2 regions of the Mesorhizobium sp. M1252 genome follow, and region 1 is predicted to be linked to the other one. Evidence: riboswitches for the same ligand, from Rfam matches in the RefSeq annotation. Region 1 holds a riboswitch; the other holds the start of a gene.

Region 1 (4,855 bases):
CACCAATACGTAAAGAAACATCCGCTTGCCTCGGTCAATCTGCTCGGCGTCGAATTGAATGTCGGCACTGCCTTGCCTGACACTGTCGAGCTGCAGGAGGTTCCCGACGTTCAGTACAGATACGCCGTCGTCGACAACCATACCGTGTTGGTCGACCCCAGCACGCGCAGGATTGTCGAGGTGGTCGAGTAACGCTCGACAACCTAACCATTCATCGGTGATACGGCCCTGTCGTTCTTCCCAAAAGGGCGGCAGGGCCGAATGACGAACATGATGAAAGGAGAATTGCCATGTTGCCGCATGTCGAGACCCCGAACTCCGCCAATGTTGCGGCGTGTTGCGACAAGTTGCTGGCCGAGCGCAACACGGCGCCGTTATCGATGAAGGAAGCGATCGCGCTCCTGCGGGAGCGCACCGGCACCGATCGTTCGGATGCCGACCTCGCCGGGCTGATCGTCAAGAAAGCGGCGCTGCTCGGCGTTGCGGTGATTTCCGACCCGCGCTGAGATGTCTCGTCACTCAAGACGCCGGTCGAATTTTCGGCTAATGTTTTCGTGGAATCTGGACCAACCGACCGGACCCAACCACGGAGGCTTAAGTGACGGACGACAAACAGGACCGCATTCGCCAGCGCGCGCACGAGATCTGGGAAAAGGCCGGCCGGCCTGAAGGCGCGCATCAGGAACACTGGGAGCAGGCCACGGCTGAAGTCGATGGCGCGGTCGCCAAGCCCAAAAAGGCGGCGAAGAAAGCTGACGCCAAGCCCGCCAAGGCAGCCGCCAAGCCAAAGGCGGCGAAGCCTGCCGCCGCAAAGTCCGGCAAAGCCAAATCGAAATAAGGCCAGAAATAAGGCCAGTCGAAATAAAGCAAGGCCGGAATTCGCTGGCCGGGGCCATCCTTGGCGCCCGCCGTTCAGGCGCGCCCGAGCCTCTCAACCTGACGAATTGCGCCTGCGACGGGCAGCGCAATTCCTTGTGTTTGGCGACAGGCGCCCTCATGCCTCCCAGGCATAACTCGACAGCGCAAAGCGAATGCCGGCAGCTGTCATGGCCAGTTCGCATTCGGTGATCTGGCGCAGGTGGCGCAGATAGCGCGTCACGGTCTGTGGCAGCCAGCCGGCGCAGGCCTCGACATAGGCGCGGCTGTGAACAAGGGTGCCGGTCGACAGCCTCTCGTCCTTCTCGGCAACGACTTTCAGATATTGGCGGATGAAGCGGATGTCGTCGGCGATGTCTTGGCTGGCCATTCGCCAGGCCCCGGCGAGGCGTTCGCACTGATCGAATGACAAGGGCAACAAAGGCGGCGGCAACGACGGGGGTGACGGCAAAGGACGAGAGAGATCGGCGAAGGCAACATGGTTCGCTGTGCTCAAGGACATTCCTCTCTGCGAAAAAAGATATCGTACTTTATGTACGAATAAGCGTCAAGCCAATTTCGTACGGTTGGGACGATGGAAATGAATATAGCAGCGGTCGCTTCAGCTAATCCCGCATCGTGAATCCTTCAGGAGTCGCACCAATTTCGCGGAGGGATTTCCCCAGGATGGTGTGACTGTTTTCCCTCGTGGCGGCGTCGAACAGGTTCAAGCCGCCCCGGATCGTCTCGCGCCAGTTTTCGCCCTTGTCCCACGCTTCCATGAAGGCGAAGGCAAGGTCGTCCTGGCGACGCGTGGCTTCGAGCGCTTGGGTCAGCAGGCGCGCTTGATGGAGATCCTTCTCCCGCTTGGCGCCAGCGCTCGGCCCGCGTCGCGAGGCGACGATCAGCTTGTGGATGGCGTAGCGCTGGGGCGAGGGGACCAGCACAGGCAAGCCCGAGCGATGCAGGAGCACAGTCCGGATGGGGTCGCGGATAAGGAAATCCAGAAACCGTAAGGGCTGCGCGGAGTCTCTGCCGTTTTCTTATAATTACGTTTATCAGCTTGAATTTCAACGCAGTTATAAGAAGTTCGTGGAAACGTTATAACGCAACGAACTGACGAGTCGTCTGTTAACGCCCGGGCGCCCGGCACGTCTGGCCCAAAACACTTTCCCGCAGTGCCTCAACAAACGGCTTCCCCAATGCCGCGAACGGTGCTTTAACCCGCCCATCCACAGGGGTGCTCCGTATCGTCGGGGCTGAGATGAGGGCGGCAAGCCTTCGGACCCTAAAGCTGATCTGGATAATACCAGCGGAGCGAGGCGGGCGATGTTTTCAGGCGCACAGATTTCCCTTTATCCCATGACCGACGATTTCGTCGGCGTCATCCTCGGCGCGCTCGGCGCGCTCGATCCCTGGCGCGACCGGCTGCGGATCGAAACCGATGACATCTCGACCCTTATGGTCGGGCCGCCCCAGGTGCTGTTTCCCGCCATGCGCGACCTGTTCGTCGCGGCGGCCAAAAGCGGCAAGCACTGCGTGCTTTCGGCGGCGGTCTCGCGCGGCTGTCCGGGCGAGCCCGACGATCCGATCTGCCGCTCCGACGAGACCGGCGGCCCCGCCATTCCGCTGGACGAGCGCAAGATCGCCGCGATCCGCGCTGTCCAGGCCACGCCGTCGACCGGCCAGCCGGTGGCGGCGCAGTTCTCGCTCTATGTGATGGGCACAGGCGACCATATGGACGAGATCTATGGCTGCATCGATTTCCTGAAGCAGTCCGGCGTCTTTGAACGCTCAAAGAACTTCTGCACCAAACTGCGCGGCGATGCCGGTGCGGTGTTTGCCACGCTCAACGAGGCCTTCTGCCGCTTCGGCCCCGGCGCCGGCCACGTCACCCTCGACATCACGATTTCGGCGAACAGCCCGAGCGGGGTCTGAGCCGCGGCTCAAGCGTCGTTCCTCGAGGATGTTGCCGTGGCTGGTTTATCTGACCCATTGCGTGGAGGAGATGCCTCTGACCCCTCAGCACAAAGAGGAGGGGAGCCATTGGCGATTGGCGAAGACCGCGATGCCCACGAATCTCCCCCCTCGAGCAGGAGATGGCCGGCAGGCCAGAGGGGGTCCCAGCGCGTGGAGCGCCGACGTCCTTTTCGCATCGGCAAGGCGTGGGCGCTCTATGCGAGACGACCCCCTCTGTCGCCTTCGGCGACATCTCCCCCTCGAGGGGGGAGATTAGCCGCAGCCATCGCCAAGACCATCCCCGCCGCCTGCGCCTCCGCCCTGCTCCTCGCGGCGTGGGAGCTCTACGCCCGCTATGGTGGCGCTGCGCCCACCATGCTGCCGGCGCCGTCGCGCGTGCTGCAGCAGGCCTGGGAGCATCGCGCTGCCCTTGCCGACAACACGCTGCCCACCATCCGCGCCACATCAGCCGGCTTCGCCTGCTCGTTGGTCGCTGCCTTCGTGCTTTCGGCGCTGGTCGATTTCTTGGCCCCGCTGCGCCGCGCGCTGTTTCCGCTGCTGATTGTCAGCCAGACCTTGCCGCTGGTCGCGATTGCGCCGCTCATCGTGCTGTGGTTCGGCTTCGGGCTGATGCCAAAAATCCTGCTTGTGGCGCTCGTCACCTTCTTCCCGATGATGGTCGCGCTGGTCGAAGGTTTTGCTGCGACCAGCAAGGAGATTTCGCAGATGCTCGCCGCCATGGGGGCAGGGCGCTGGCGTATCTTCTGGCTGGCGCGCCTGCCTTCGGCGCTGCCCTATTTCTTCGCCGGGCTGCGCATCTCCGTCACCTACGCCGTGGTCGGCGCGATCTTCGCCGAATATGCGGGGGCGGCGAAGGGGCTGGGCATCTACATGCTCAATGCCAAGAACAACTTTCGGCCCGATCTGGTGCTCGCTGCCGTCGCCGTCAGCGCCGCGCTCACGCTGATCCTGTTCGGCATTGCCGTGCTCGTCCAGCGCTTCGCCATGCCTTGGGAGAATGCAGGGAGCGAAAGCCGCGACGGCAAGGTTGAAGCTGCAGAAGAGAACCGTCAATGACGCGGCTCGAACTCCGGGACATCAGGAAGAACTTCGGCGCGCTTGAGGTGCTCGCCGGCATTTCGCTGCACGTCGCGGCCGGCGAGTTCGTCTCCATCCTCGGCCCTTCCGGCGCCGGCAAGTCGACGCTGTTCCAGTTGCTGACCGGCGCTCTGAAGGGCGAGGGCGACATGCGCTTCGACGGCGCGCCATTGCAGGGCAGCCCCTTCGCCTTCATGCCGCAGCGCGACGCGCTGATGCCGTGGCGACGCGTCATCGACAATGTGACGATGGGGCTGGAAGTGCAGGGTCTTGGCCGCAAGGCGGCGCGCGAACGCGTCGCGCCGTTGTTTGCCGAGTTCGGCCTTGCCGGCTTCGAGCGCGCCTGGCCGGCGGAACTTTCCGGCGGCATGCGCCAGCGCGCCGCCCTTTTGCGCACCGTGGTGCAGCAGTGCGACATGCTGCTGCTCGACGAGCCCTTTGGCGCGCTGGATGCACTGACCCGCGCGGGTATGCAACGCTGGCTGGAAGGCATGTGGCAGCGCCACCGCTGGACGGCGCTGCTGATCACCCATGACGTGCGCGAAGCCGTCTACCTCTCGGATCGAATCTATCTGATGTCGGCGCGGCCGGCCCGCATCATCGGCGAGATTGCCGTGCCGCTGCCGCGCCCGCGCACCACCGGCAGCGATGCCGCGCGCCAGGCCGCCGCGCTCGAAGCCGACATCCTCGACACGCTGCTCAATCCCAGGACTGACCGAGGCTTGTTTCCGCAGACCGCTCAAAGGAGTTTTTCATGACCGAATTCACACGCCGGCAGGCTTTGCTGCTGACGCTGGCCGCCGGATTGCCGCTGGCCTCGCGCGCTCATGCGGCTGCGCAAAAAATCACCGTCGCGCTCGACTGGACGGTCAACACCAACCATGTCGGCCTGTTCGTTGCCCGCGACAAAGGGTTTTACGGCGAGGCTGGGCTCGATGTTGAG
Region 2 (4,855 bases), on a different contig from region 1:
CCGCCAGCCGGCCGAGATCGGCGTCGAGGCCGGACGCGACGGTGGCCGCCATTGGTCCGGCGACGAACAGCAAGGCGAGCACGATCAGGACGGCGTTGAACGCTGTTTCTGCTTTGCCGGCCAAGTGATAGCGGCGCGGCGCGACAGGCAAATTGGCGTCGCCGGTCACATTGGCGCCGAGCCGCGTCAGCGCCAGCATGACGGCAAAAGTCAGCGCGATCTGCAGCACCGTCAGCGTCACCGCCCGCGCCGGATCGAAGTCGAAACGCAGTGCCTGATAGATGGCGACTTCCAGCGTCGTCGCCGCCGGCCCGCCGCCGAGGATCAGGACGATGGTGAAGGAGGTGATGCAAAGCATGAAGACAAGCCCCGCGACGCCCGGCAGCGCGGCGCGCAGCACCGGCCACTCGATCAGCCGGAAGGCTGGCCTCGCCCCCATGCCGAGCTGGCTCGCCAGCCGCCATTGATCGGCCGGCACCGTGCCCAGCGCTTCGAGGAACAGCCGGGTGGCCAGCGGCAGGTTGAAGAAGACGTGGGCGACGAGGATGCCCGGCAGCCCATAGATGTCGGGCCAGCTCTGGCCACCGATCGCGGCGAAATAACCGGCGCGGCCATAGAGCGCCAGTATGCCCAGCGCTGCGACAATCGCCGGCAAGGCAAGGGGCACAGTAAACAGCTGCAGGATGAAGCCGCGTCCGAAGAAGCGCGGATGCCGCGACAGCGCGCGGGCGACGAACAGCGCCGGTACGACGGAAAGCAGCATCGAGAGCGCAGCCTGCCAGAGCGTGAAGCGGACAACGCGCAGGAGATAGAGGTCAAAGGCGGACGCGGCGCCGGAAAGGTCGTGCGCGCCTTCGCGGATAAGGCCGGCGAAGGCGCCACCGATCAGCAGCGCGATTGCCGCAAGCGCGACAATGCCGGCCGTGATGCGGGGGTCAGAGCGTTGCACTCTTTACCGGGCGTCGCGTTCCTTCGCGCCCCCCTCTGTCCTGCCGGACATCTCCCCCACAAGGGGGGAGATCAGCTATTTCCGCGCCCCGCTTATTCCTGCAACCTTGGCGACTGGCGAAATCGCCGACGATAGCCAATCTCCCCCCTCGTGGGGGAGATGTCCGGCAGGACAGAGGGGGGTGCCGTAGGGCACTCATCTTTCGATCATACAGCCAAAGCTACTTGCTCATCACCGCCAGCCATTCATCCACCCAGGCCTTGCGATTTGCCGCGACCTCTTCCGGGCTGAACAGCAAGGTCTTCGCCGGCTTGACCAGCCTATCAAAAGCCGGATTGAGCGGCTTGTCGGTTTTCCCGGCCGGGAACATCCAGTTGGTCTCCGGAATGACATCCTGGAATTTCGGCCCGGTCATGAAGGCCAGGAACTTCGCCGCCAGCGGGCTCTTCGCGCCCGTGGTGGTGATGCCGGCGACCTCGACCTGCAGATACTCGCCCTCCTCGAACGACGCCGCCTGGAAGCGCCCGGTGTTCTCGGCCACCATGTGGTAGGCCGGCGACGTCGTATAGGAAAGCACCATCGGCGCCTCGCCCTTGGTGAACAGGCCATAGGCCTCGCTCCAGCCAGGCGTCACCGTCAGCACTTTGCCCTTGAGTTTCGCCCAGGCTTCCGGCGCCTTGTCGCCATAGACCGACTTGATCCACAGCAGCAGGCCGAGGCCCGGCGTCGACGTCCTCGGATCCTGGATGACGATCTTGTCGGCGGCATCGCCCTCGACCAGTTCCTTCAGGCTCTTCGGCGGGCTCTTCAGCTTTTCGGTGTCGTAGACGACGGCGAAATAACCATAATCATAGGGCACGAAAGTGTCGTCGCTCCAGCCGCCCGGCACGTTGTTTTCAGCCACCGCGCCATGTCGGACAAACAGGCCGGAAGCCTTGGCTTCCGCGGTGAGGTTGGTGTCGAGGCCAAGCACGATATCTGCTTTGGTCGAGGCACCTTCGAGCTTGACGCGGTTGAGCAGCGCGACGCCGTCGGCGACCGAGACGAAGTCGACGCTGCAGCCGCACTCGGCCTCGAATTCCTTCTTCACCTGGGGGCCTGGACCCCAGTCGGCAGTGAAACTCTCATAGGTATAGATCGTGAGTTTTTCCTGCGCGCACGCAGGGCTTGCCAGTAGCGAAACAGCAAGCCCCAGCGCTGGGACAAGACGGGACAAAAAAATGCGCATCGGCGCCTCCTTCATTCGTGTTGAAAGGAATTGAGGCGTCGGGCTGTCCGAAGCGTCTAATCCCTCCGCCGGTACAAACCGGATCAGGTTCAGCGGGTTGGCGAGACTGCCTCTCAGCCGGTCCGCGAAGATCGCGTCCGGCACCCCGTTAGAGCGTTTCGACACATAGGCCCGGCCAAGGTGCCACGCAAGCGGAAGTTTGCCCGAGCATGATCCCGGAAAGTGGAATCCGTTTCCGGAAAAAGATCATGCTCCAACAAAGAGTGACGGTGCCGCTCGGCCTTCCGTTTCGTCGGCGGGGCTGGTAAGGGCCAGCGGATATGAGCACATTCACCATCTTGCTTGGCGGCGATCTCGTCCGCACGCCGCGGCTCGACCGCCAGGTCGCGGGCACGCGCGTCATCGCCGCCGACGCCGGCATCGGTCATGCCCGCCTGATCGGCCTGATGCCGGAGCTGTGGGTCGGCGATTTCGATTCTGTGCCGGCGGACCTGACTGCCGATCTCGCCGCCGTGCCGCGGGAGGTGTTTCCTCCCGAAAAGGACAAGACCGATGGCGAACTGGCGATCGCGGCGGCATTGGAACGCGGCGCCACCAGCCTGGTGCTGGCCGGCGCTTTCGGCGGCAAGCGCGCCGACCACGCCTTCCTGCATCTGGCGCTCAGCCTTCAACTGGCAGAGACAGGCACAAAAGTGCTGTTGACCAGCGGAGCGCAGGAAGGCGCCCCTTTGCTGCCCGGCAAGGCCGGCTTCGACTATGCCGACGGAACGCTGTTTTCGGTGCTCGGCTTTTCCGATCTTTCGGGCCTCACCGTGTCCGGCGCGAAGTGGCCGCTCGACCATGTCGAGGTCGTGTTCGGCTCGTCGCTGACCATCTCGAACGAGGTCAAGTCCAACAAGACCGGGGGCGGCCTCGAAATTGAGCTCGGCCATGGCCGCGCGCTGCTGCTCGCCCACCCCTACCCCTTGCCTGAAAGCTGACATGGCCCCGCCCCTTCTCAACCTCGACGGCATAAGACTGACCTTTGGCGGCACGCCGCTGCTCGATGGCGCCGAACTGACGGCGTCCGCCGGTGACAAGATCGCGCTCGTCGGCCGCAACGGCTCCGGCAAGTCGACGCTCCTGAAGATTGCCGCCGGTCTGATCGAGCCGCAAGACGGCGAGGTCTTCCGCCAGCCTTCGGCAACGGTGCGCTATCTCCCGCAAATGCCCGACATGGACGGCTTTGCCAATGTGCGTGCCTATGTCGAGGCCGGGCTTGGGCCTGCCGACGATCCCTACCGCGCCACATATCTGATGGAGCATCTCGGCCTCGCCGGCACGGAGAACCCCAACGATCTCTCCGGTGGCGAGGCGCGCCGCGCAGCAATTGCCCGCGTCATGGCGCCCGAACCCGATATTCTGCTGCTTGACGAGCCGACCAACCATCTCGATTTGTCGGTCATCGAATGGCTGGAAGAGGAGCTCGTCCGGACGTCTTCGGCGCTGATCGTCATCTCGCACGACCGACGCTTCCTCGAACGCGTCTCGCGCGCCACCGTCTGGCTCGACCGTGGCCAGACCCGCCGCCTCGACAAGGGCTTTGGCCATTTCGAGGAATGGCGCGACCTTGTGCTGGAAGAGGAAGAGCGCGAACAGCACAAGCTCGGCCGCCAGATCGTGCGCGAGGAGCATTGGCTGCGCTATGGCGTGACGGCTCGCCGCAAACGCAACATGCGCCGCCTGGGCGAACTGCAGACCATGCGCCAGCGTTTTCGCGGCCATCGCGACGCCGAGGGCTCGGCGACCATGGTGGCCAGCGACGCCGCCGAATCCGGCAAGCTGGTGATCGAGGCCAAGAAGATCGAGAAGAGTTTTGGCGACCTGACCGTGGTCAAGGGCTTCTCGACCCGCATTCAGCGCGGCGATCGCGTCGGCCTTGTCGGGCCGAACGGCGCCGGCAAGACGACGCTGTTGAAGATGCTTACCGGCGAGATGAAGCCCGATGCCGGCTCGGTGCGGCTCGGCACCAATCTGGAAATCGCCACGCTCGACCAGAAGCGCGAGGCGGTCGATCCGGCCGAGACCCTGGCGCAGTATCTCACGGACGGGCGCGGCGAAAACCTCGTCATCAATGGCGAGCAGCGCCATGTCGTGTCCTACATGAAGGATTTCCTGTTCAAGCCGGAACAGGCGCGCACCCCGGTGCGCGAGCTGTCCGGCGGCGAACGGGCGCGGCTGCTCCTGGCGCGTGTTCTGGCGCGGCCGGCCAACCTTCTGGTGCTCGACGAGCCGACCAACGATCTCGACATGGAGACGCTGGAACTGTTGCAGGAACTTGTCGCCGGCTTTGCCGGCACGGTCATCCTGGTCAGCCACGACCGCGACTTCCTCGACCGCACCGTCACCAGCATCATCGCCCCGGACGGAGGCGGCCGCTGGATCGAATATGCCGGTGGCTATTCCGACATGCTGGCGCAGCGCGGCGGCACCCGGCTCGACGACCGCAAGGCGCGCGCCAAGGCCGAAGCCAGCGATGCGCCGGCGCCGGGCAAGAGCGAGCCGGCAGCGCCAAAAGGGCCGTCGAAGAAACTGTCGTTCAAGCAGAAATTCGCCCTGGAATCGCTGCCCAAGAAGATCGAGGCGGTAATGGCCTCGATCTCGCGTTTGGAAAACAACATCGCCGATCCCGCCTATTA

The links. A riboswitch is a leader RNA that binds a small molecule or an ion and turns the genes downstream of it on or off. The one in region 1 is predicted to bind thiamine pyrophosphate.
Region 2: it holds a riboswitch for thiamine pyrophosphate, as region 1 does, so the genes downstream of both, thiB (thiamine ABC transporter substrate binding subunit) here and NKH22_RS24950 (YkoF family thiamine/hydroxymethylpyrimidine-binding protein) in region 1, are expected to answer to the same signal.

Annotation. Positions count from the first base shown of each region.
Region 1 covers NZ_JAMYLX010000014.1:129,648-134,502, reverse strand. The annotation lists gene NKH22_RS24975 (DUF1236 domain-containing protein) at 1-192, shown strand, start outside; gene NKH22_RS24970 (hypothetical protein) at 291-506, shown strand; gene NKH22_RS24965 (DUF2934 domain-containing protein) at 599-838, shown strand; gene NKH22_RS24960 (hypothetical protein) at 995-1,246, opposite strand; partial or broken gene NKH22_RS24955 (GSU2403 family nucleotidyltransferase fold protein) at 1,482-1,871, opposite strand; TPP riboswitch at 2,082-2,194, shown strand; gene NKH22_RS24950 (YkoF family thiamine/hydroxymethylpyrimidine-binding protein) at 2,185-2,793, shown strand; gene NKH22_RS24945 (ABC transporter permease) at 3,049-3,891, shown strand; gene NKH22_RS24940 (ABC transporter ATP-binding protein) at 3,888-4,670, shown strand; gene NKH22_RS24935 (ABC transporter substrate-binding protein) at 4,667-4,855, shown strand, end outside.
Region 2 covers NZ_JAMYLX010000013.1:48,621-53,475, forward strand. The annotation lists gene thiP (thiamine/thiamine pyrophosphate ABC transporter permease) at 1-949, opposite strand, end outside; gene thiB (thiamine ABC transporter substrate binding subunit) at 1,170-2,177, opposite strand; TPP riboswitch at 2,221-2,335, opposite strand; gene NKH22_RS23710 (thiamine diphosphokinase) at 2,498-3,157, shown strand; gene NKH22_RS23715 (ABC-F family ATP-binding cassette domain-containing protein) at 3,159-4,855, shown strand, end outside.